2 regions of the Apilactobacillus intestinapis genome follow, and region 2 is predicted to be linked to the other one. Evidence: predicted binding sites of a transcription regulator. Region 2 holds the regulator's gene; the other holds the start of a gene.
What was found. The regulator CtsR, encoded in region 2, represses protease genes until heat stress. The targets are predictions, from matches to a motif close to TTGGTCAAAAAAGGTCAAANA.
Positions count from the first base shown of each region.

Region 1 (12,363 bases), on a different contig from region 2:
GTCAATTTCTCCACCGTAAGTGTGGTCAATTCCACCCTTTAGTCCGTCCATGTGAATCATGAATGGAACCTTTTGGAATTGTGCTAAGTCGAAGCTGTTAATAGACTTCTTGTGTAGTAATTGAGCGATAGCTGGTCTATGGTTGTTTGAAATACCATAGTGATCACCGTATAGCACAATCATACTGTTCTTCATTAGACCTGTCTTAGTTAGGTAATTCATGAATTCACCAAAAGCTTGGTCTAAGTAGTGAGCAGTTTGTACGTATGGATCAACAGTATTGTCACCAGTCTTAGTTGCTGGGAATGATACGTTTTGTTTATCCAATTCATATGGATAGTGGTTAGTTAGTGTAATTAGTTTTGCATAGAATGGTTGTGGTAATTGTTGGATGTATTGTGCAGCATCTTTAAAGAAGATCTTATCCTTCAAACCGTAACCGACACTGTATGATGGTTTTTCAGTGTAGTAGTTTGAATCAAAGAAGTATTGGTATCCCCATGACTTGTATGCATTATCTCTATTCCAGAAACTAGGCACATCCCCATGGAATGCAGCAGTACTGTAACCCTTTTGAGCTAAGATAGCTGGTGCAGCTTGGTATGTGTTTTGAGTACCATAAGTAACCATTGCTGATCCTTCAGGTAGACCGAATAGTGAGTTTTCTAGCATCATTTCAGCATCAGAGGTCTTACCTTGTGCTACTTGGTGGTAGAAGTTATCAAATGATAATGTGTTTTGGTTATGGTAGAACTTGTTTAGGTTTGGAGTTACTTCCTTACCATCAACTTTGTAATCAATTAAGAATTGTTGGAAACTTTCCAAATGAATGATAAAGACATTCTTACCCTTAGCCTTACCGTAGTATTCGATATTAGACTTACTACGGTTATGCTTTAGATATGTAAGGACACTATTTAAATCAGATGGTTTAGCTTCAGCTCTAGTTTGACTTTCCTTGTGGGTTTGATATGCATTAAATGCTGCATATTCATTTAAACCAAGGTACTTAACAATGTAGTTGTTATCAAAAGTTCTTGTTAATAGACCTGATCTATCTGCATTAGATACACCAAATTCAGCAAACATCAATACTAAAGATAAGATGGTGATTGCAAAGGCGTTTCTCTTCTTAAATGGAGCATGGTCCACCTTAATTACTCTGAATAGTAGTAATAAGATCAATACAATGATATCGATAAATACGAAGAAATCTAATGGATGTAAGATTTCAGCTAAACTCTTACCAAGGTTGTTTTGAACAGTACCAGAACCCTTGATGATTCCAAATGATAGGAAGTCAGAGAATTCACGGTAGTATAAAACATTGGCAAAAATCCAAATTGATTCGATTAAATCAATAATAATCATTAGCCAGTAAGCTAGCTTACCTCTAAAGTACAAAGCAATACCAAAGATTAGTAATGCAGCTGGTAGTGGGTTAACAGCCAATAGGAATTGTTGAATGCCACCCTTTGCACCTAAGGTAAAATCAATACGGTATGAAATATATGTTTTCAACCAGAATAAGGCCACAATTAATACAAAAAAGCCAAATTTTGTATTAAAGAACTTTCTGGTGTTCTTAATATGACTAGACATTTCTATGCCTCCAAAATAAAAAATATAAAGTGTTAGTAAATTTACTTATCAATCTTATTGGGACGAATAAAGAATGCTACCGCCCCTAAAATCATTCCTAAGTAATAAGTTATCAAGCGCCAAGCAATTAACGCGAGAATTAACTTTGTGTTATTGGTGATAAAACTCTTGAACAAAGTTTCAAAACTGTACTCTGCTCCCCCAGCTCCTCCTGGAATTGGGAATAGTGAGATTATCATAAAGATTAATACGTGTAAGCTAACAATCATGATGATGTTAACTTGATCAAATCCTAATGCCAAGATGATGAAGTATGGAATTAGGTAGTAGAAAGCTAGTTGGAAGAAAGTAATAACAATAATCTTTAACATTAGCTTCCATTGTTTAGCGATTCTGATGCTTTCCATATGGAATGTATCGATTTTGTTGTCTAACATCTCTTTAAATGAAAGATACTTTTCATCCTTCATAAAGATTTTAAGTGGTTTTACCAAATTATCAACCAGTTTCTTAGTAAATGTATACCAATACATGATTAATAACAAGGCGACAATGACAAATAGGTGAACGAAGAAGCCAAACAATACCAGCAAAGCTAGATAGTGTAGCTTTTCTTCCACGTATTGAAAACCGACAATAAGACTCAAAATGAAATTAATTACTATCATGGTTTGAAAGACAACAAACTTCATCAAGAGCGTTGAACTGGCCTTACCAGCATCCACGCCCGTTTGAACCATTACATATAGTTGTCCTGGTTGTCCACCTGATGAGAATGGTGTGATTCCGTTGAATAGTTGTTCTACCAATGGAACTCTAATCGCATCCCACCAAGTAAAGTGATCAACTTGGGTATCCACGATTGTCTTAGTAACCACCGCCTCTAATCCTAAGTATAGCAACATGCATAGGAAGGCAACGGCAATCCACCACCAATTAATAGTAAAAAAATCTGCAATCAATACATCCATATTGATATCTCTGATGAAATACCAAAAAATCAGTATCCCGATTAGAAACATCATAAAGAACGTTATTACATTTCTCTTCAACATTACTATCCCTCTTTTATCTGACCTTTATAGAATTTATGCCAAATTGAAGCTAGATGATCTTCTGAATAGTAATCAGATGCAGCTAGTGCTTTATCAGACAATTCCTTTAGTTCATCTCGATTATCAATTAAGCGATGTAAACTATCATTCATTTCTTCAAAAGTAGTAAATGGTTCATAGTACCCACTGATGATTTCTTTATATAAATCTAAACTTCTAAGCATTACTGGAGTTCCACAAGAGAATGATTCCAGTACTGACATTGGGAACAATTCGTTAAATGATGGTAGTAAGAATAAATCAGCAACGTTGTAGTATTGAACTAATTTATCACGATCCACGATTCCTGGGAAATTAAGGTTTGCGGGTGGATTGTCTACCAAGAGTTTTAAGTTCTTGTATCCATCAGTAATTTTACCAAATGAAAAACCACCTGCCCAAATAAATTCGACATTTGGGTTTTCTTCGGCTAGTTTGGCAAAATCAAGAATTCCCTTTCTAGTTTGCACCTGACCAGTTCCCACTACGACGAACTTGTCTTTATCGATACCAAGTTCCTTTCTAGCAGCCAACTTTTCGTCTTCGGTGAAAGGATAGAATTCCTTCTTGCTAACGAAGTTTGGAATGTAAGTAATTTTATCACGATTAATCCCATATGCTTCCAACTTAGGTATAAAAGTTGGATTAACTACTACAATATGTTCCATTCGTTTGTAAAACGCAATTACATATTTATAAAAAATCCATTTGATTGGTTTGGGCAAACTCAAGCTTCCTTCCAATGTTTCTGGTAGGAAGTGCACATACCCAATTCTTCTTCCACGTTTCTTTTGGAATGTAGAGAAGTAATATCTTAGATTAATTGTATGGTAGTGAGTAATATCAGATTTCTTCGGATCATTGATTTCAATGTCAAACTCCTCTGAAAAACGCTTTTCCATTAATTTAATTAACTCTAGATAGGCACTACCAACTCCTTGTCCCTTTACCTTGTCGGCAGTTGAAAACATATCTATTTTTATCATAAATCCTCCTAGTCGCTTATCCCATTATCATCGCTAAATTCTTTGTTGAAATCTAATTGGGCACTCTTATAAAAGGCCACAATTCGATTGGCAAAGTTTTCAGATGATATTTCATGTAACTTAGTTTGTCTAAGTTCTTCCTTTGATTGATCTGGTTTAGCTTTAGTTTGATTCAAGTATTCCAATACGCTTGAAACATAGCCATCTTTATTTGAGAAGGTCATCCCTAGTGCCTTATCACTTAATAGGTCCTCAGTATATGGACTTGATGCAACCACTACCTTAACTCCGGCAGCCATTGCTTCAATATAAGTTAAACCTTGTGATTCAGAATTAGATGTCGATACAAACAAGTCGGCATCTCGGTAATATTTATATACCTCATCGTTATTAATTTCACCAACGAATTTAACGTTGGCATTTAGCTTCATGTCATCGACTTGTTTTCTCAAGTCTTCTCCGGCTGGTCCATCCCCCACAATCACTAATTGGGTTAATGGTTTGTCAGCCAAGATTGTTGGCATGCAATTAATTAATTCTTTGATGTTCTTTTCGTAAGCCAAACGACTCACTGATAATAACACAGGAGCGTCCTTATCTACCCCTAAATATTTACGTAAATCAAAATCAGATTGAGTCGCAAATTTATTGATATTAATTCCGGTTGGGATAATCCTAATCGGACTCTTTACCCCGTATCTAACTAACGTGTCTAATACTTTTTTACTTGGCGCCACTACCCCTGACATGTTGTGACAAAACGCTAAGGTTGCATCTTTAACATGTACCGGTCTTAATAGCTTACCCTTGGCTACGTAATGCAAGTAGTCTTCATACATGGTGTGATAAGTATGTACGCATGGGATTCTTAAGAACTTCGCCACGAACTTACCGATAATTCCCATTGAGAACTCAGTCTGTGTATGAATAATATCCAAGTTAAGTTTCTTAGCAATTTGATAAGCTTGGATCATTCCCCTTACCGCGATTCTGCGGTCAGTAAAAGAAATAAAGGGGATACTGGAAAATCTAAAAATATTCTTTTCGTATGTGGCCTTATCAACGTGAGGATCAGTTGTAGTAAAGATATACACCTGATGCCCATCTTTTTCCAATTGATCTTTTAATGTCTTAATGGATGTGGCAACCCCACTAACCTGTGGAAAATAAGTATCCGTAAAAATTCCAATATTCATAGTAGCACCTCCTTTTCTTTTATTATTAATTATTTGTAATTATATTGTTTTGCTGTTTGCATTGCAAACTCATGTGAATGCCATAATTCCCTATTTTAATAAAAAAAACGAGCCAGAACAATTCTATCGAAGTAGTTGTTTCCATATTCGTTCAATAATGACAATGAACTATTATGACAACCAAACATAAAATATTTCTGACTCATTATTTTAATAGACGTACCATATATAACTTGTAATTAATCAGTTAATCCTTCATCTTTGAATGACTTTGCAATTGCTTCAATTGCGTCTTTTTCGTCAGGACCATCAGCAATAACAGTTACTTCGGCGTTTTGACCAACACCTAATGACATAACACCCATGATTGACTTTAAGTCAACAGTGTTGCCAAGGTATTCTAGTTTTAATTCTGATTTGAATTTAGTAGCAGTTTGAACTAAAAGTGTTGCAGGACGAGCATGGATTCCAGTTTCAGAAACAACTTTAAATTGACGTTTTTCCATTTTGAAAATCTCCTTTTATTCTTATACTAATTTTAGAATATCAATTAATGTGATAAAACTCAACATTTTTAACTATTGGTACCACTATCAGATAGGTAAGTATACGTAATTACACCGTTCTGATCGGCCTTCCCTATCACGCGCTTTCTGGTATCAAAGTTCATGTATGCAACTTGAAACTCAGTGAACTCGTCGGGTTTGACTACCAATTCTTTGATTTTGTTGTCTTTTAGGTCATTTAATAATTCAGTATAATTCTTATCTGCGATAATTATATTCCCTCTTTCAATATATATTATATACGATTGCCACTAATTAAAACATATCATAATTAAAAAATATGAAAAAAATAGGAATTATTTTAATCTAATCAAATTGCTTGCACTAAATGTACGATGAGTTATAATAATTTTACAAATGGTCAGTAAAGGTCAAAATAGCCTTTAACCATTTAGTTGTTTTCAGAAAGGAGCAGTCGTATGAAATGTGAAAACTGCCATATAAATGAGGCAACCATTCATTTACTCGTCAATTTCAATGGCGAAAAGAGACATATTGATATCTGTCAGGACTGTTACCAAAAGTTGAGTCAACAATCCGAGCAATATCGTAATAACGGAGGTGTTGATATGATGAATGATCCATTTGGTTTCAGTAGCTTAGATGACTTATTTAACGCGATGAATCAAAGCAATCAAAATTCTATCCGCCGTCCTGAGAATAATCAGCAAAAAAATAACAATAATAACAATTCCAACTCTGTGTTAGAAAAATATGGATATGATTTAACCGACTTAGCAAGAAAGAACAAGATTGATCCTGTTATCGGTCGTGATAAGGAAATCGATCGTGTGATTGAAATCCTAAACAGAAGAACCAAGAACAACCCTGTTTTAATTGGTGAAGCCGGTGTTGGTAAGACTGCTGTCGTCGAAGGACTAGCACTAAAGATTGCTCATCACGAAGTTCCAGATAAGTTAAAGAACAAACGTGTTATCAGATTAGATGTTGTATCCATTGTTCAAGGAACATCCATGCGTGGTCAATTCGAACAAAGAATGCAAGAACTAATCAAGGAAGTTCAATCAAACAAGAACATCATCTTATTTATTGATGAAATTCATGAAATTATGGGTGCCGGTAATGCCGACGGTGCCATGGATGCAGGAAACGTTTTAAAACCTGCCTTAGCTCGTGGTAGTTTCCAACTAATTGGTGCTACTACCCTAAACGAATACCGTGGTATCGAAAAGGATTCTGCGCTTGCTCGTCGTTTCCAAACCGTCCAAGTTGATGAACCTTCATTGAAACAAGCGCTTCATATCTTAAACGGTATCAAGGGGCGTTATGAAAAGTATCACCACGTTAAATACAGTGATGATGCCATCAAAGCTGCGGTTTACCTATCAAACCGTTACATCCAAGACCGCTTCTTGCCAGATAAGGCCATCGATTTAATCGATGAAGCCGGTTCTAAGCTTAATATCAAATCAGACGTTAAGTCTCCTGATGATTTAAAGGAAGAACTAAGCAAGTGCGAAAGTGAAAAGAAGGATGCCCTACAAAAGGAAGACTACGAAAAAGCCGCCTTCTATCGTGATAAGATTGAAGAATTAAACTACAAGTTGAAGGACTTCGATGAATCAGATAATACCTACCCTACTGTATCTACGAAAGATATTGAAGGAATTATCGAATCCATCACCAAGATTCCTGTTGGTCAATTGCAAGAACAAGAACAGGATAATCTAAAGGACTTAGACAAGAAGCTAGCTGGTAGCGTAATTGGACAAAACCAAGCAATCGAAAAAGTTGCTCGTGCTATCAAGCGTAACCGAATTGGTTTCAACGGAACCGGTCGTCCAATCGGATCATTCCTATTTGTAGGAACTACCGGAATTGGTAAGACTGAACTTGCAAAGCAATTAGCTAAGCAACTATTTGGTTCCAAGGAAGCAATGATTAGATTCGACATGTCCGAATACCGTGAACCACATTCCATTTCTAAACTAATCGGTTCACCTCCTGGATATGTTGGTTACGATGAAGCCGGTCAATTAACCGAAAAAGTAAGAAGAAATCCATACAGTCTAATTCTTTTCGATGAAATTGAAAAGGCTCACCCAGACGTTCTCCACGCCTTCCTACAAATTCTGGACGATGGTCGTTTGACCGACTCTAAGGGAAGAACCGTATCATTCAAGGATACTGTCATCATCATGACAAGTAACGCCGGTACCGGTGCTTCAACTGCCAGTGTTGGTTTTGGTGCCGAAGCTAACAACAAGACTCATTCAGTATTGAATAAGTTGGGTGATTACTTTAAACCAGAATTCCTAAACAGATTCGATGATATCGTCGAATTTAACCAACTAAGCAAGGATGACTTGAAGAAGATTGTCAGCTTGATGCTAGAAAACGTTAACAAGATGCTAAAAAACCGTGGTATCACCATCGATGTTTCAGATGCTGCCAAGGATAAACTGGTCGAAAAAGGTTACAACCCAGAAATGGGTGCCCGTCCACTTCGCCGTGTAATCCAAGAAGAAGTTGAAGATAAGGTCGCTGACTACTATCTAAACAACCCAAGCAGCAAACATTTGAGCGTTGAGGTCAACGACGAAAACAAGGTATTCGTTAACGCAAAATAATTGAATAGATATAAAAACAGCTAAGACTTATTCTTAGCTGTTTTTTTAACTTTTTTTGTACTATCATATGTTAATATGGTTATTAGAGAGGAGGAAAAGGTATGTTTCATTTTATTCATGACATCATTCGTTTGTTTAAACCCAAACGTAAACCAAATGAACCACAAGAAAATGACTTCACAGATTTCACAACGCAACCCGTTGATGAACCTGTAGAAGCACCCACCGATGATATTGAAGAAACCTCTTCCTCTTCTCCTAAACCAAGGGCAAAGATGACCATATACTATGTAGATGAAGACGGTCACTATCTTCACGAGTTCAATGTAATTCACGGATTCGTCGGTGATCCAGTCAGTTTCATCATCCCCGATTTTGATCACTATGTTCTATTCAAAATCGAAGGTATTTCAACCTACATGCAAAAAGAAGATAACGAAGTCACCCTTCAATATAATCGATTGAATGGAAAACCAGTTAATATTTTCTTCATTAACTATGATACATATTCAATGATTCGTCTTCCTCAAATGGCAATCGGTAAATATAACAATGAATTTCAAATTAACATCCCAGAACTATCTGGTTTTAAACTAATCAACTATTCAGGTGATTCAAACGGTATCTTTGATGACTACATGAAGCATTTAATCATCTACTACCGTCGAAACGATTGGCACAGCGTCCAAAAGGACACTTTCTACATTCGTTTAAGAGAATACACCAGAGTGTACAACGACACTAACGGTGATGTTCTACACGTCTTGTTACCAAAGAAAAGTATTTGGAAGGTATTTTATCAAGTCACCACTGACGACGCTCTGTGGTTAAACATCGGACCAAACCAATGGATCGTCGATAGAAACTTCTTTAGAATGCAATATCCATTCGCTAAGGAACTGACCAACACGAACTCATGGAAGATTAAAAAGGTCCACTACCCAGCAACGATTGAAAACAATAATCATCAGAGTGTGGCCGTTTACAACTTCCCTTATGGTAGCTGTATCGGATTCTTGCACAATGGTAATTCATTCATCGTTACCCAAGAGATTGTTGATCAAAACGATCTCCAATGGGTCGAAATTAATAATCTTCACTATATCGTTTCCGATGACGTAAAAAAAGAGCTTAGATAATATCTAAGCTCTTTTCGTTTTATAGTTTTGAAGTAAGTTCTACATCTGGATACTTTTCCTTGAACCAACGTTCAGCAAATGAATTTTCGAATAAGAACAATGGATCGCCATGACCATCTTTTACCAAGATGTTTCTAGATGAAGACATCTTTTCGTCTAATTGGTCTGGGTTAATCCAGCGTGCAGTCTTGTTACCCATTGGTTCCATTACAACTTCAGAGTTGTATTCATTTTGCATTCTGAATTGGAAAACTTCGAATTGAAGTTGACCCACGGCACCTAGGATGTAGTCACCAGTAGTGTAAGATGTGTAAAGTTGAACCGCACCTTCTTGAACTAGTTGTTGGATTCCCTTGTGGAATGATTTTTGTTTCATAACATTCTTAGCAGAAACTTTCATGAATAGTTCAGGAGTAAATTGAGGTAGCTTGGTAAACTTAACATCACGTTTATCAGAGTAAATGGTATCACCAATTTGGAAGTTACCAGTATCGTACAAACCAATGATGTCACCGGCAACGGCATTTTCAACGTTTTCACGAGTGTTAGCCATGAACTCAGTCACGTTAGATAGACGTAGCTTCTTTTGGTTTCTTTCCAAAGTAACGTCCATACCACGTTCAAACATTCCAGAACATACACGCACGAATGCGATACGATCTCTATGCTTAGGGTTCATGTTAGCTTGAATTTTAAAGATGAAACCAGTAAATTGTTCATTTTCAGGTTTTACTTCAACATCGTTTTCAGTTTCGTGTTCACCTGGTTTTGGTGCAAAGTTTAGATATGCATCTAAGAAAGTCTTTACCCCAAAGTTAACCAAGGCTGAACCAAAGAATACTGGAGTTTGTTCACCATTCTTAATTTTTTCTTCGTCGAATGGATTACCCGCTTCAGTGATTAGGTCCATGCTTTCTTTAGCATCTTGGTAAACACTGTCTTCAGCTAACTTGTTGTCTTCTAACAAGTTACCGTCTTCATCCAATGGTAAGTATGGATTATTTTCATCTTCTGGACGGTATAGTTCGACACGTTTGTTGTATCGATCGTATAGTCCTCTTAGAATTTTCCCTGAACCGATTGGCCAGTTCATTGGGTATCCTTCGATTCCCAAGACATCTTCTAGTTGGCTGATTAATTCCATTGGGTCTCGACTATCACGGTCAAGTTTGTTCATGAAAGTAAAGATTGGAATTCCACGCATCTTACAAATTTGGAATAATTTCTTAGTTTGTGGTTCAATCCCTTTGGCAGCATCAATAACCATGACTGCAGAGTCAACGGCCATCAAAGTACGGTAAGTATCTTCTGAGAAATCTTGGTGTCCTGGGGTATCCAAGATGTTGATACGCTTACCAGCGTAATCAAATTGCATCACTGAACTAGTAACAGAAATTCCACGTTTCTTTTCAATTTCCATCCAGTCAGACTTTGCAAAGTTACCTGACTTCTTAGCCTTAACGGTACCGGCCTCACGCACAATTCCACCAAACAATAGTAATTGTTCAGTAATTGTAGTCTTACCAGCATCCGGGTGAGAGATGATGGCAAAAGTACGACGTTTATCAACGCTTTGCTCTATTTTTTTATTACCCATTATTCGAATCCTTCCGTTTTATAATATATAAATACAATTGTAACATATTAAAACAATCTTCCATATGTGAATTAAAAAACATCCCCGATTAAATCGAGGATGTCCTTTTTATTTCTTCCAATCTTCTTCGTCAGTAAGACCTAAGTCTTTCTTGATCTTAGAAGTTGAAATACCTTCAGTTCTTGGTAGGTAAACGACTTTACAGTAGTCCTTTAGGAAGTCGAACTTACCTTCCCAATCATCTCCCATAACGAAGATGTCGATGTTGTTATCAACAACGTCTTTAATCTTTTGGTCCCAGTTGTTTTCTGGAATCACGTGATCAACGTAACGAATAGCTTCTAAAACATACTTTCTGTCTTCGTATGAAGTGTAAGCCTTCTTACCCTTTTCAGCGTTAAATTCGTCGGTAGAAACACAAACTGTTAAGTCGTCCCCTAATTCCTTGGCACGTTTTAATAAACGAACATGACCCTTGTGTAGTAGGTCAAATGTTCCATAAGTAATTACTTTTGTCATATTATCTCCTGCTTTGTCTCTCTTTGTTTTTGCTAACTCACTTGTGTGATTGCTCAATCATCCAAATACTGTATAGATATTGTACGACCACTTTCACAACCGCATATAGTGGAATTGCTAGAATCATTCCCATTAAACCAGCAATATTTCCGGCAGCCATTAAGATAATTATAATGGTTAGTGGATGAATATTCAAAGACTTTCCGATTACATTTGGATAAACCAAGTTACCGTCTAGTTGTTGAACAATGATTACTACAATTACCACCCACACTAATTCACCTACACTGGTAGAAAGTGCGACGAATACTGATGGCATAATCCCAATATATGGACCAACGTATGGAATGATATTACAGATTCCGGCAAACACCCCTAGTAGCAGTGCATACTTTTGGCCGATTAAAACGTATCCGATTGATGTAAATACACCAACGAATAAACATTCAATCATTTGACCACCAATGTAGTGAGAAATAGTGTCACTCATCTTGCCTAATAGCTTGATGGTTCTACGACGACTTCTTGGCGGTAACATCTTAGCGACGTTTGGAATCATCTTGTGACCATCTTTTAGCATATAGAACAATACCACTGGAACAGTAATCATCACAATCACGGCTGAAGCTGCGGTTGAAATGATTGATCCGACACTAGAAGTAATTCCACCTAAACTGTGTTGGAAGTAGTTATAAACGTAACTTTGTAGTGAAGAAATGTATTCAGATGAATAGAATTTCTTAAAAATCCCCTTTTGACTGTGCACTTCCACATAATGGTTAATATCGTCTGCAATCTTTGGTAGGTTAGTAACCAAGTTGGTTACCTGAGTTACCAAACGTGGTAGAAATGATGAGAATAGATATACGATTATTCCAATTAGAAATATGTATACGATCAAGATCGCCCAGTTACGGGAAATTCTTTTGGTTTTACTAATTTTAATTTTCATTATTAGGTTAACCACTGGGTTTAGCATGTAGAATAATACCCCAGCGATTAGGATTGGCATGAATACTGCTGAGATAAACATCCCAATTGGGCTGAAAATAAACTCAAGTTTTGTACATATC
Region 1 is NZ_JBMHFD010000012.1:903-13,265, forward strand. Features, by position in the region: gene ACOMA7_RS06535 (LTA synthase family protein) at 1-1,602, opposite strand, end outside; gene ACOMA7_RS06540 (lysylphosphatidylglycerol synthase transmembrane domain-containing protein) at 1,644-2,657, opposite strand; gene ACOMA7_RS06545 (glycosyltransferase family 4 protein) at 2,660-3,682, opposite strand; gene ACOMA7_RS06550 (glycosyltransferase family 4 protein) at 3,691-4,878, opposite strand; gene ACOMA7_RS06555 (phosphocarrier protein HPr) at 5,118-5,384, opposite strand; gene ACOMA7_RS06560 (ATP-dependent Clp protease ATP-binding subunit) at 5,864-8,035, shown strand; gene ACOMA7_RS06565 (MucBP domain-containing protein) at 8,137-9,174, shown strand; gene ACOMA7_RS06570 (peptide chain release factor 3) at 9,194-10,771, opposite strand; gene tagD (glycerol-3-phosphate cytidylyltransferase) at 10,880-11,290, opposite strand; gene ACOMA7_RS06580 (AI-2E family transporter) at 11,328-12,363, opposite strand, start outside.
Region 1: the regulator CtsR is predicted to act here: its motif matches at 5,802-5,822, upstream of ACOMA7_RS06560 (ATP-dependent Clp protease ATP-binding subunit).

Region 2 (12,363 bases):
TCAAGAAAGTGACATTAGCTACAAGGCTTCTCACTACGTATTTATAAGAAATGCTGATTAATTAAAAGACTGAATTGAAAAATTCAGTCTTTTTTATTATCATCATAATCAATGTTATAATTAGAAAAACATTAGATGACACGGAGGTGAGATGGTTGAACGAAAGACAAAGAAGTAAGTTAGTCGTTGAGACCTGTCTACTTGCTGGAAAGATTATGATTGAAAATGGATCTGAAATGGTCAGAGTCACCGATACCATTGATCGGATTTCAAGAAATGCCGGGGCCACCGAGGCTAGGGCGTACGTTACTTTGACCGGGATTATCATGTCAGCAACGCCTGATATGGGGTCACAGGTCACAGCAATTGATAAAAGAACGTTTGATTTGGAGAAGGTATCAACGGTTAATGATTACTCTCGTCAGTTCGCTGATAAGAAAATCTCACTTGGTGAATTCTATCGCCGTTTAAAGAAAATGGACAAGGATGTTAGACCATTCCCATTCTGGCTTCAAATGATTGGTGCGTTTATGGTTAGTTCCACTCTGGAAGTGGTATTTAGAAGTAACTACACCGATTTCTGGGCAGCCGGATTCGTTGGAATGATGGGGTGGTGCATCTATTGTTTGACCGATCACTACACGGACATTCGTTTCTTAAATGAATTCATTGCGGCGATTTGTATCGGCTTTATGTCGATTCTAATTATTCGAGCGGGAATCGCCAAGAGTGCCGATGATTTAATCATTGGGGGGTTGATGCCACTAGTTCCCGGGGTACCAATTACCAATGCGGTAAGAGATACGTTATCTGGTAACTTGGTATCGGGTCCATCTAGAGGAATTGAAGCGATTATGAGCGCCTGTGCACTAGGCTTTGGTGTGGCAATGGCAATTAAGATTTTGGGGTGATTTATATTGGTAACCGTAATTATTTATAGTGTGTGCGTTTATTTCGCCACCATCGGATTTGGTTTATTAATTAATCTACCCAGAAAAGCATTGAACATGGCCGGAATCGTTAGTTTGATTGGCTGGTTAGTCTTTCATATCGTCAACGTTCACATGGGCGGATACTTAGCCGCAGATATTTTAGGAACCTTTACCGTTGGGATATTGAGTATCTTTGCATCACGCTACAAGAAGATGCCAGTCATTATCTTCAACATTCCAGCGCTGGTGCCACTAGTTCCTGGAGGGCAGGCTTATCAAGTTATGAAGTGCCTAGCAATTGGTAACTATGCGCTAGCCAAGTCCAACTTGATCCAAGTCATCTTCATCGCTGGTGGAATCGCATCTGGTTTCTTGTTTGCGGAATTTTTAAACCAACTATACTTAAGATTGAAAACATATTTGAGAACAAAAAAAGCAACGAGATAATCTCGTTGCTTTTTATTTTGCGTTTTATCCGAAGAAGAAACTGATGATTAAAACGATTAGAACGAATGTGGTAATCCAAACGTATAGCATATCTTTTTCCTTGTAGAAGGAATAGATTGATACGATTACTCTTAATACGGGAGTAAGGATTAGACAAAAGATTCCAAGCATCATAATCGCGTATGGTTTTAATGTCGCAATGCCACTAAAGATGGCTTTAAAAGTAGTAGGGAATGCGTCGTGAGCATATCCAGACTTACCGGTGATTAGAAGTAGTAATAATCCAATAATCATGATGGTAGCTGAGATGACAACACCGACACGTAAAATCTTTCCGATTACTAATTCGATACGATTCATTTCTTCTTTAGTTGCTGGTTGTTGTGTATTCATGATCTAACCTCCTAGAATCCTTTGTATAACATGCTACATGCGATGTAGAACATGATAGGGACGAAGATAATACGAATCCATCTAGCAGGAAGCACTTGCATGACACGAGAACCGATTGTCGCACCAACTAGAATTCCTAGTGCTAATGGCACGGCCACTTGTGGCAAGATTGAACCGTTGAAGAAGTACACTGTTGCTGAAGCAGCTGCGGTAACTCCCATCATTAGGTTACTAGTTGCACTTGATGGTTTTAAAGGCATCTTCATGAAGGTATCCATTGCGATTACCTTGAAGGCACCTGAACCAATTCCTAGTAGCCCGGAAGCAAGACCGGCACCAAACATTACGGATAGTCCACCGGGGATGTTTTCCACCTTGTAGTCTATTTGTTTCTTTTCAGCTTTATCGTAGTAACTTGAGTTAAGACGAAGTTTTTCAGCTAATTTATCATCTTTGGTGCTTAGATTGGACTTGTTTTTGTTCAATAGTTTCTTGACCATGTTAAATGCGGAGAATAGTAGTAATAGTCCAAATAGTATGTAAAGGTATTTAGGCTCTAGAATTCCTGTAAGTAAGGCCCCAGATAATGCACCAATAGTAGTGGCAATTTCTAAAAACATTGCAACACGTAAGTTTAATACTTCATCTTTTAGATAAGCGATTGTAGATCCAGAACTAGTGGCGATAACCACAACGATACTGGCCCCGATAGCGTATTTAATATCTAAATGGAAGAAGAGTGTTAGGACGGGGGTGACGATAATTCCACCACCCAATCCTAGGACAGCGCCACCGATACCCGCTAGGACACCGATGACAATCATTAGAATGACTGTTTCAATCATTTGTAGCTCCTCCTAAAATTATAAATTACTTAATATTATAACAATTATTAGTTTCTTTGCACCTATTCCAAGTTCCAAAATTAGAAAATACCCTTAAGAATGGTGTTAGCTGTGGTATAATGGCATTAAAAAGTGATTAGGAGGATCGATGCATTATGATCATCGATAAGGATTACACCCGCGGTATTAGGCTTTTCGTTGGGTTAGTTTTATCATTATTTATTACTGCATCGGTAATGATTGACTCAGGCTACCTAAGATTTCTTGACTCAATCTTTATCGGTCAAATCCAAAAAACTACTGGCGGATTCAAGGATACAATCATGCATATGGCTACCACTTTAGCTAGTCCCAAGATGGATATCATCTGGATTTTCGTTTTGGCATTCTTTATGTGGGGATTCAAGTTTAAGCTTCAAGCTTTATGGGGAATCTTTACTTTAGCTGGTGCTGACGTAATTGGATTCATCGTTAAAAACATTGTTAGACGTGATCGTCCAGTATTCCACAGCGCGTCTGATACCGGATTTAGTTTCCCAAGTGGACACGTATTAGGTATCTTCATCGTGATTGCGGTTGTATGGATTGTCATTCTTCCACATATCCAAAGTAACTTAATCAGAAGACTACTATATGTACTAACATTTTTATTTGTCCTATTGGTAATGGTATCTAGAATTTATCTAAATGCCCACTTCCCAACTGACACTGTTGGTGCCGTAGTTATCGGTTACACTTGGGTACAAGTATCTGAAATGTTATATGTAAGATATGCGCCAAGATTAAAACAACACTGGCGTCCAGTTTTACATTCATACCTATAATAAAAAAGAACTGATGAATTTCATCAGTTCTTTTATTTTGCCCAGATTTCATTTAACCAGGTAATGGCAAGGTCAAACCATTCGGCGACACGGGCATTATTGGAATCTTCGTTCCAGGATGTAATGTTATTGGCGAGGCCCATTCCGTGAGGACCGTGGTGGAAGATGTGTAATTCATTATCCACATTGTATTCGTTTAACTTGATGGAATACTTAAGGGCATTTTCCACAGGGACGAATGGATCGTCGGCGGTGTGCCAGATAAATGTTGGCATGTTTTTAGCTGAAACGTGTTCGTCAGCCTTTACTTGTTGTTCATCTGATACCCAGTTGAGGATACTTTCCTTGTCCTTGGGAAAACCACAGGTCAAGTTAGTCACAGGGTAGCTTAGTATAACCGCATTTGGTTTTAAAATATTTGCGTTATCCACATCGGCTAGTTTTTGCATCCAATCGGTGTGGTAAAAGTCATTGTAGAGACTACAGATATGACCACCAATCGAGAATCCGGCAATCACGATTCTATTTTCATCGATATTGAATTCGTTGGCGTGTTCTCGAATGTACTTGATGCTGTTGGCCAATTCCTCTATTGGATTGGGCATTAGTGGCATTGCTTCTTGTTCGAATGTGTATCTTAGATAGAAACTTTGGTAACCGTTGGCACTGAAATTGAGTGCAAAGCTTTCTGCTTGGTGGAGTGAAATGTGAGTATAAGATCCACCGGGAACGACGATTACGGCAGGATATTTGTATTGATTAGTTTGCACATCTGCTGATTTAAGATATCCTTGAAGAAAAGCGTTTGAGTTTTGACGAATCGATTCTCTGATGATTCTCATGTAAGCACCTCTCAAATATGTTTTACATATATTTTAACGCAAGGAGATAATGATTGTGGATAAAAAGAATAATTCACCTGAAAAAGAAGTGGCAGTCACTGAGTTACGCACAGATGATTTTGCCGACTATTATGAAATGATGCGCGATGAACAACTAGCCCAAAAGACCGGCTTTGAGCCAGTTAACGATGAAAGAAAGGCGCATATGCTGTTCGAATCCGAAAATGATACCAATAAAACGTATGCAATTCGACTTATCAACGGTGGAAAACTAATCGGGATTATTAATATTTTTCCTGAAATTGGGGATAACTTCGAACCAGATTACGAAAATATCGAATTAGGTTACTTTATTAACACAAGTTATCAACAGCGTGGATACATGACCTATGCATTGGGTGAGGTTTTAAATTGTCTAAAAGCACCCGTAAAGGTGGTCGAAGCAACGGTTGAAGCCCGTAATTTACCTTCGCAAAAAGTTTTACACAGTTTAGGTTTTACACAGGTGGATGAATACGAAGACAACCTCGTTTTTGAAATGAAAGTAAAATAGTATTGTAATCGTAAAGACATTAATATATAATGTTGTAGAAATCTAAGAAGAGGCGCAGCTGACAAAAGTAGCCATCATGAGTCGATAGGGCGACAACGATTGATGGTGAAAGGGGATGTCTGCCGAAACGACCGATTCCTTATGAATCGAGTTTGTTGGGTTCTAGCTTAATAGGCTAGAGACTGTCGTGGTTGATTCCACGGAGTGCTTTGTGATCAATAATTAAAAGAAATTATTATGGTCTCTTCTTGTGTTTACAGGAAGAGACTTTTTTAGTTATTATCGGCACCTCTTAGAAATACTTATAGAGGGTGAAATACATCATGAGTGAAAACTCAAATAATCATGTAAAGAGAGGTTTAAAGACTAGACACGTTTCTATGATTGCCTTAGGTGGTTCAATCGGTACCGGTCTATTCGTTGCCTCTGGTTCAGTTATTAGCCAAGCGGGACCTGGTGGAGCATTAGTTGCTTACTTATTAATGGGACTAATGGTTTACTTTTTAATGACTAGTTTAGGTGAAATGGCAACCAACACACCTATCTCAGGTTCATTCGCGGCTTACGCAGGTAAGTACGTTGACCCAGCGCTTGGATTTGCCATGGGTTGGAACTACTGGTTCAACTGGGCCATTACCGTTGCCGTTGATATCTCAACTGCAGCTTTAGTAATGAAGTTCTGGTTACCACACATGCCAGGTTGGATTTTCAGTGCGATTACATTAGCACTAATCCTTTGTGTGAACGCATTATCAGTTAAGTCATTCGGTGAAACAGAATTCTGGATGTCATTGATTAAGGTTATTACAATCTTTATCTTCTTAGCTGTTGGTGTTTTAACCATTTTTGGTATCATGGGTGGCCACTACATTGGTTTATCTAACTTCACTTACAAGCAAGCGCCATTCGTTGGTGGTATTCCAATGATTTTAGCGGTATTCGTAGTCGCTGGTTTCTCATTCCAAGGAACTGAATTAGTTGGTATTACTGCTGGTGAATCAGATAACCCAAGAGAAGCCGTTCCACGTGCGATCAAGGATGTTTTCTGGAGAATTATCTTATTCTACATCCTAGCAATCTTCGTAATTGGTGCAATCATTCCTTACACTAGTCCTGATCTATTAGGTTCAAGTGCTACCGATGTTGCAATTAGTCCATTTACAATCGTATTCAAGCGTGCTGGTTTAGCAGCCGCTGCTTCTATTATGAACGCTGTTATCTTAACTTCAGTCATTTCATCAGCTAACTCAGGAATGTATGCTTCAACTAGAATGCTTTACTCAATGGCTCACCAAGGATTCGCTCCTAAGGCTATGGGTAAGACTAACCGTCGCGGTATTCCAGTTGGTGCCTTAACAGTTACTACTGTGATTGCATTACTTACTTTCATTACAAGTATCGAAGGTCCACAAATTTATCTATGGTTAGTTGCCGCTTCTGGTCTTACTGGTTTTATTGCTTGGGTCGGAATTGCACTATCACATTACCGTTTCAGAAGAGCCTTCATCAAGCAAGGTCATTCACTAGATGAATTGAAGTACCATGCTACTTGGTTCCCAATTGGACCAATCATTACTTTAATTCTATGTATCCTAGTTATTTGTGGTCAAAACGTAAACTCATTTGCTAACTGGGATTGGGAACAAATCGGAATTACTTACATCTCAGTACCACTTGTATTAATTCTATACATTGGTTACAAGATTAAGCACAAGACACATCTAATTCCTCTAGATAAGGTTGATGTATCTCCTTCTGATTTAAGAGATGAAGAAAAATAATATAATGAAGATGCCGTTTTAACGGCATCTTTTTTGTTTGCCATCAATTTCTTCATATTCAAAACGACTTGAATGTATTAAAATAGTATATTAGAAAACGAAATTAAGGAGATTATTATGATAGTACTTGCTGGAACCATTGGAGCCGGAAAAACCTCTTTAACTAAGATCCTATCTGCTCATCTTGATTCAACTGGGTATTACGAATCAGTGGACGATAACGAAATTCTTCCATTGTTTTACAAGGATCCTAAGAAGTATGCATTCTTATTACAAATTTACTTCTTAAATACACGTCTAAACAATATTGAAAAGGCCCACAACGAAAAGTTAAGTGTTATGGACCGTTCTATCTACGAAGATTCATTACTATTTAGATTGAATGCTGATATGAAACGTGCCACTTCAACTGAAGCTGATATCTACGATTCATTGTTGGAAAATATGATGGAAGAAATTCCTGGTTCATTGAACCAAAAGAATCCTGATTTATTAATCCACATCAACATTTCATTCGATACCATGTTAAAACGAATCAAAAAACGTGGTAGAAGTTACGAACAAGTGGATAAAGATCCAGAACTATACAACTATTACCAAGACTTAAATAGTCGTTACAACGACTGGTATGACAACTACAATTTATCTCCTAAGATGCAAATCGACGGTGATAAGTTTGACTTTATCGAAAACGAAGAAGATTTAGCAGCAGTTCTAAAACAAATTGATGAAAAAATTGCTGAATTGAACTTAAAATAGTTGCCAATCACATTTTTTTATAATACTATTGAGTCAACAAATAAACGCAAGGTATGTTTTTAAGTAGACAACAAAGAGATGCAATGGTTGGTGTGAATTGCAAGTCGAAATTCCGGCATACGCAAAAGCGGGTAGGTAATGCTACACGGCAGGTGACCGTTATCTCCAAACGAGTGTTTAGCATGTGCTAAGAACTTGGGTGGTACCGCGAAAAGAAGACCTTCGTCCCAATGGATGGAGGTCTTCTTTTTTATTTGCAAAATTGGAGGTATTTACTATGTTAGATATGAAAATGATTCGTCAAAACGCTGACTGGGTAAAGGAAAAGTTAGCTACTAGAAATATCAAAGCTGAAACAATCGATGAACTATTAGGTTACGATGAAAAGCGTCGTGAACTAATCGTAAAAAGTGAAGGATTAAAAGCTAAGAAGAACGAAGTATCAAAGAAAATTGCTGAAGCAAAGCGTAACAAGGAAGACGCTGCTGACGCCATCGCTGAAATGCAACAAGTAGGTAAGGAAGTTAAGGAATTAGATGAACAACTTGAAAAAGTTGAACAAGATCAACAAGACTTAGCGGCGCACTTACCAAACATTCCAGCAGATGACGTTCCAGTTAGTTTGACTGAAGAAGGTGCCGTTGAACTAAGAAAATACGGTGAACCACGTAAGTTTGACTTCGAACCAAAACATCACTGGGACTTAGGTGAAAAGTTAGGCATCTTAGACTTCGAAGCAAGTGCTAAGGTTGCCGGTAGTCGTTTTGTTTACTACATGGGTGCAGGTGCACAGCTAGAACGTGCTATTTACAACTTCTACTTAGACCAAAATGCTAAGGCTGGTTATAAAGAAGTATTACCACCATACATGGTAAACTCAGCATCAATGTTTGGTACTGGTCAATTCCCTAAGTTTAAGGAAACAAAGGCCGGTTTCGAAATTGCTGACAGTGATTTAACAATGATTCCTACTGCCGAAGTTCCATTGGTAAACTACTACAGAGATGAAGTAATGGATGCAGACAAACTACCAGTTAAGTTCACTGCACTATCACCAGCATTTAGATCAGAAGCTGGTAGTGCCGGAAGAGACACAAGAGGTCTAATTCGTCTACACCAATTCAATAAGGTAGAAATGGTTCAATTCACTAAACCTGAACAATCATGGGATGCACTAGAAAGCATTACTGCACATGCAGAAGATCTATTGAAGATGCTAGGTATTCCTTACCATGTAATCACATTAACTACTAGTGACATGAGTTTCACTGCTGCAATGACTCATGACATCGAAGTATGGATGCCAGCTCAAGGTCGTTACCGTGAAATCTCAAGTTGTTCAAACACCACTGATTTTCAAGCACGTCGTGCACACATCCAATACAGGGATGAAAATGGTAAACTACAATATGTTCACACTCTAAACGGTTCTGGCTTAGCTGTTGGTAGAACTGTAGCTGCTATCTTAGAAAACTTCCAAAATGAAGATGGATCAATCAACATTCCAGAAGTACTACAACCATACATGGGTGGTAAGACTAAGATCGAAAAAGAAGACTAATTGAATAGTTATAACTAAAGCGATAATCGAAAGATTGTCGCTTTTTTATTTTTTTGAAAAAAAGGGTAGACAGATAGCAGAAATTTAGATATAATATCTTTTGTTGAGTTAAAGAGAACGGCTCAGAAGCAAGTCATATCAACAATTAAGTAAAATTTCTTGTTGACATCACTTGAAAGAAATGATATTATTAAATAGTTGTCTTGTTAAGAGATAACTTGGAAGACCTCATGGAGGATTAGCTCAGTTGGGAGAGCATCTGCCTTACAAGCAGGAGGTCACAGGTTCGAGCCCTGTATCCTCCATATGAGCCGTTAGCTCAGCCGGTAGAGCATCTGACTTTTAATCAGAGGGTCGGCAGTTCGAACCTGCCACGGCTCATTGGCTCTATGCCATATACATTTTAATATAATCATGCGGGCGTGGCGGAACTGGCAGACGCGCTAGATTTAGGTTCTAGTTTCCTTATGGAAGTGGGGGTTCGAATCCCTTCGCCCGCATTTGCAATTTGCATAATTGCTGCCGACTTAGCTCAGTTGGCTAGAGCGCTTCACTAGTAATGAAGAGGTCGGGTGTTCGAATCATCTAGTCGGCATTATGCGGAAGTAGTTCAGTGGTAGAACATCACCTTGCCATGGTGGGGGTCGCGGGTTCGAATCCCGTCTTCCGCTTTTGCATAGTTCTGCCGGGGTGGCGGAATTGGCAGACGCACAGGACTTAAAATCCTGCGGTTAGTGATAACCGTACCGGTTCGATCCCGGTCCTCGGCATTTCAATAATTTAATACTATTATGCACCCATAGCGCAACTGGATAGAGTGTCTGACTACGAATCAGAAGGTTGTAGGTTCGACTCCTACTGGGTGCATTTTTTTATTTTCGGGAAGTAGCTCAGCTTGGTAGAGCACCTGGTTTGGGACCAGGGGGTCGCAGGTTCGAATCCTGTCTTCCCGATAATATAACCAAAAGAGAAAACATTAATTTGTTTTCTCTTTTTTGTTTTTCGTTAAAAATCTTTGCATTTTCAATATAAGTCCGTATAATTATAGTCAGAATTAGTCAAAGAAAGAGGTGGTATTATGCAGGGTAAGAATATTTCGGATATTATTGAGAAGTATTTAAAGGAAATGATTGCTGAAGACGAGAGAGTCGAAATAAGTAGATCTGATATTGCCAGCCATTTTGATGTGGTTCCATCACAAATTAACTACGTTATTAAGACTAGGTTTACCATTCAAAATGGATACGTAGTCGAAAGTAAACGTGGTGGCGGTGGATATATCCGCATTGAAAAGGTGAAGCTGCTTGATAATATAGATATTTTAGATACGCTGATTAATGCCATTGGCGACGATTTAACACAACGTGAGGGTAAAGCAATTATCAACACTTTGGTGTTAAATGATCTAATTACTGACAATGAAGCCGATTTAGTGTTAGCATCTATTAACAAGCAGACACTAGCCGTTGGCAACAAACTACTTGAAAATGAGATTAGAGCGAATATAATGGTCGCAATACTTGATCATTTAAGATACAAAAGCTAGAAAGTGAGGCACGATATGGATAACATTTTTACTCCAAGCGCAAAGAACGTATTGATTTTGGCACAAGAACAAGCCAAAGTGTTTGGCCACCAAGGGATTGGGACAGAACACTTATTACTAGCTTTATCTATGGAAGATAACGGCATCGCAAAGTCAGCCTTAAAGCAATGCGATGTACACGAAGATGATATTAAAGGCGAAATGGAAATCTTGGTTGGATACGGTAACTTAACCGATTCAGACAAGGACACATACCTACCATACTCACCTAAGGCTGAAGCAATCTTGACCTTATCTGGCCAAATTGCGAAGAAATACGGTGCAATTAAGATAGGAACAGAACACTTATTACTTGCCATCTTAGATACTCCAGACACTTTAGCTGCTAGAATTCTAGTGGCACTAAACGTGGTCGAAGTAAACGACGTAAAGAAGGTGCTATTACGCAAGATGGGATTCCCAGGCGATTCAAGTTCAAACTCAAAGAACATTCCACTACCAGGAACTAGAGCAGCTCGAAACAATGGAACTACTCCTACATTAGACTCACTTGCTACTGACCTTACTAAGTCAGCCAAAGATGGTCTAATTGATCCTACTATTGGTAGAGACGATGTTATCAAACGTGTAATTCAAATCCTTAGTCGTCGTACTAAGAACAACCCAGTGCTAATCGGGGAAGCAGGGGTAGGTAAGACTGCTGTTGTTGAAGGCTTGGCACTAAAGGTTGCTCACAGACAAGTTCCAGAAGACATGCAAAATAAGCGTATTATGATGCTTGAAATGGGAACTCTAGTCGCTGGTACTAAGTACCGTGGTGAGTTTGAAAAACGTTTAATGAAGATTATCAGTGAAATCAAGTCAGTTGGTAATGTAATCCTATTCATTGATGAACTACACACTCTAATGGGTGCCGGTGGTGCTGAAGGAGCTATCGATGCTTCTAACATCCTAAAGCCTGCGCTTGCAAGAGGAGATCTTCAAACCATCGGTGCTACTACTTTGGATGAATACCAAAAGTACATCGAAAAAGATGGTGCATTAGCTAGAAGATTCGCAACTGTTTCAGTTGATGAACCTACTAGAGATGAAGCTGTCGAAATCCTAAAGGGAATTCGTCCTAAGTACGAAAGCCACCACCAAGTAAAGATTACCGATGATGCGATTGAAAAGGCCGTTGATTTATCAAGCAGATACATCAGCAACCGTTTCCTACCTGATAAGGCAATCGACTTGATGGATGAAGCAGCCGCAATGGTTAGAATCAACAACCTAGACGAAAACAATCCATTAGAAGAACTAGAAAACAAGATTAACGAATACAGTACTCAAATGGAAAGTGCCATCGAAGAACAACGCTTCGAAGATGCCGTTTCACTTCGTCAAAAGGAACAAGAACTACAAGAAGAACTAAAGACTAAGCGTCAAGAAACCGCTGATATCAAAAAGCAACGTCAAGAAGACCACAACTTCGATATCGAAGAAACCGGTGAAGATGTCGCTAAGGTTGTCTCAGAATGGACTGGGGTTCCAGTAACTAAGATGACTAAGGCTGACAGCAAGCGTTTGGTTAACCTAGAATCAATCCTACACAAGAAGATTATTGGTCAAAACGAAGCCGTTTCTGCCGTATCACGTGCAATTAGACGTGCTAGAAGTGGAATCAAGGATCCAAATAGACCAATCGGTTCATTCATCTTCTTAGGTCCTACCGGTGTTGGTAAGACTGAATTAGCTAAGGACTTAGCTGAAGAAATGTTTGGTTCAAAGGATGACATTATCAGAATTGATATGTCAGAATACATGCAAAAGGAATCAGCTTCTCGAATGGTTGGTTCAGCTCCAGGATACGTTGGATACGATGAAGGTGGCCAATTGAC
Region 2 is NZ_JBMHFD010000004.1:43,337-55,699, forward strand. Features, by position in the region: gene ACOMA7_RS03945 (metal-dependent transcriptional regulator) at 1-61, shown strand, start outside; gene ACOMA7_RS03950 (threonine/serine exporter family protein) at 147-911, shown strand; gene ACOMA7_RS03955 (threonine/serine exporter family protein) at 918-1,379, shown strand; gene ACOMA7_RS03960 (DUF1634 domain-containing protein) at 1,404-1,772, opposite strand; gene ACOMA7_RS03965 (sulfite exporter TauE/SafE family protein) at 1,784-2,617, opposite strand; gene ACOMA7_RS03970 (phosphatase PAP2 family protein) at 2,773-3,441, shown strand; gene ACOMA7_RS03975 (lp_1002 family arylesterase) at 3,474-4,283, opposite strand; gene ACOMA7_RS03980 (GNAT family N-acetyltransferase) at 4,339-4,836, shown strand; lysine riboswitch at 4,876-5,054, shown strand; gene ACOMA7_RS03985 (amino acid permease) at 5,160-6,617, shown strand; gene ACOMA7_RS03990 (deoxynucleoside kinase) at 6,735-7,376, shown strand; gene serS (serine--tRNA ligase) at 7,654-8,937, shown strand; tRNA gene ACOMA7_RS04000 (tRNA-Val) at 9,170-9,242, shown strand; tRNA gene ACOMA7_RS04005 (tRNA-Lys) at 9,246-9,318, shown strand; tRNA gene ACOMA7_RS04010 (tRNA-Leu) at 9,354-9,437, shown strand; tRNA gene ACOMA7_RS04015 (tRNA-Thr) at 9,459-9,532, shown strand; tRNA gene ACOMA7_RS04020 (tRNA-Gly) at 9,537-9,608, shown strand; tRNA gene ACOMA7_RS04025 (tRNA-Leu) at 9,622-9,707, shown strand; tRNA gene ACOMA7_RS04030 (tRNA-Arg) at 9,731-9,804, shown strand; tRNA gene ACOMA7_RS04035 (tRNA-Pro) at 9,817-9,890, shown strand; gene ACOMA7_RS04040 (CtsR family transcriptional regulator) at 10,016-10,483, shown strand; gene ACOMA7_RS04045 (ATP-dependent Clp protease ATP-binding subunit) at 10,499-12,363, shown strand, end outside.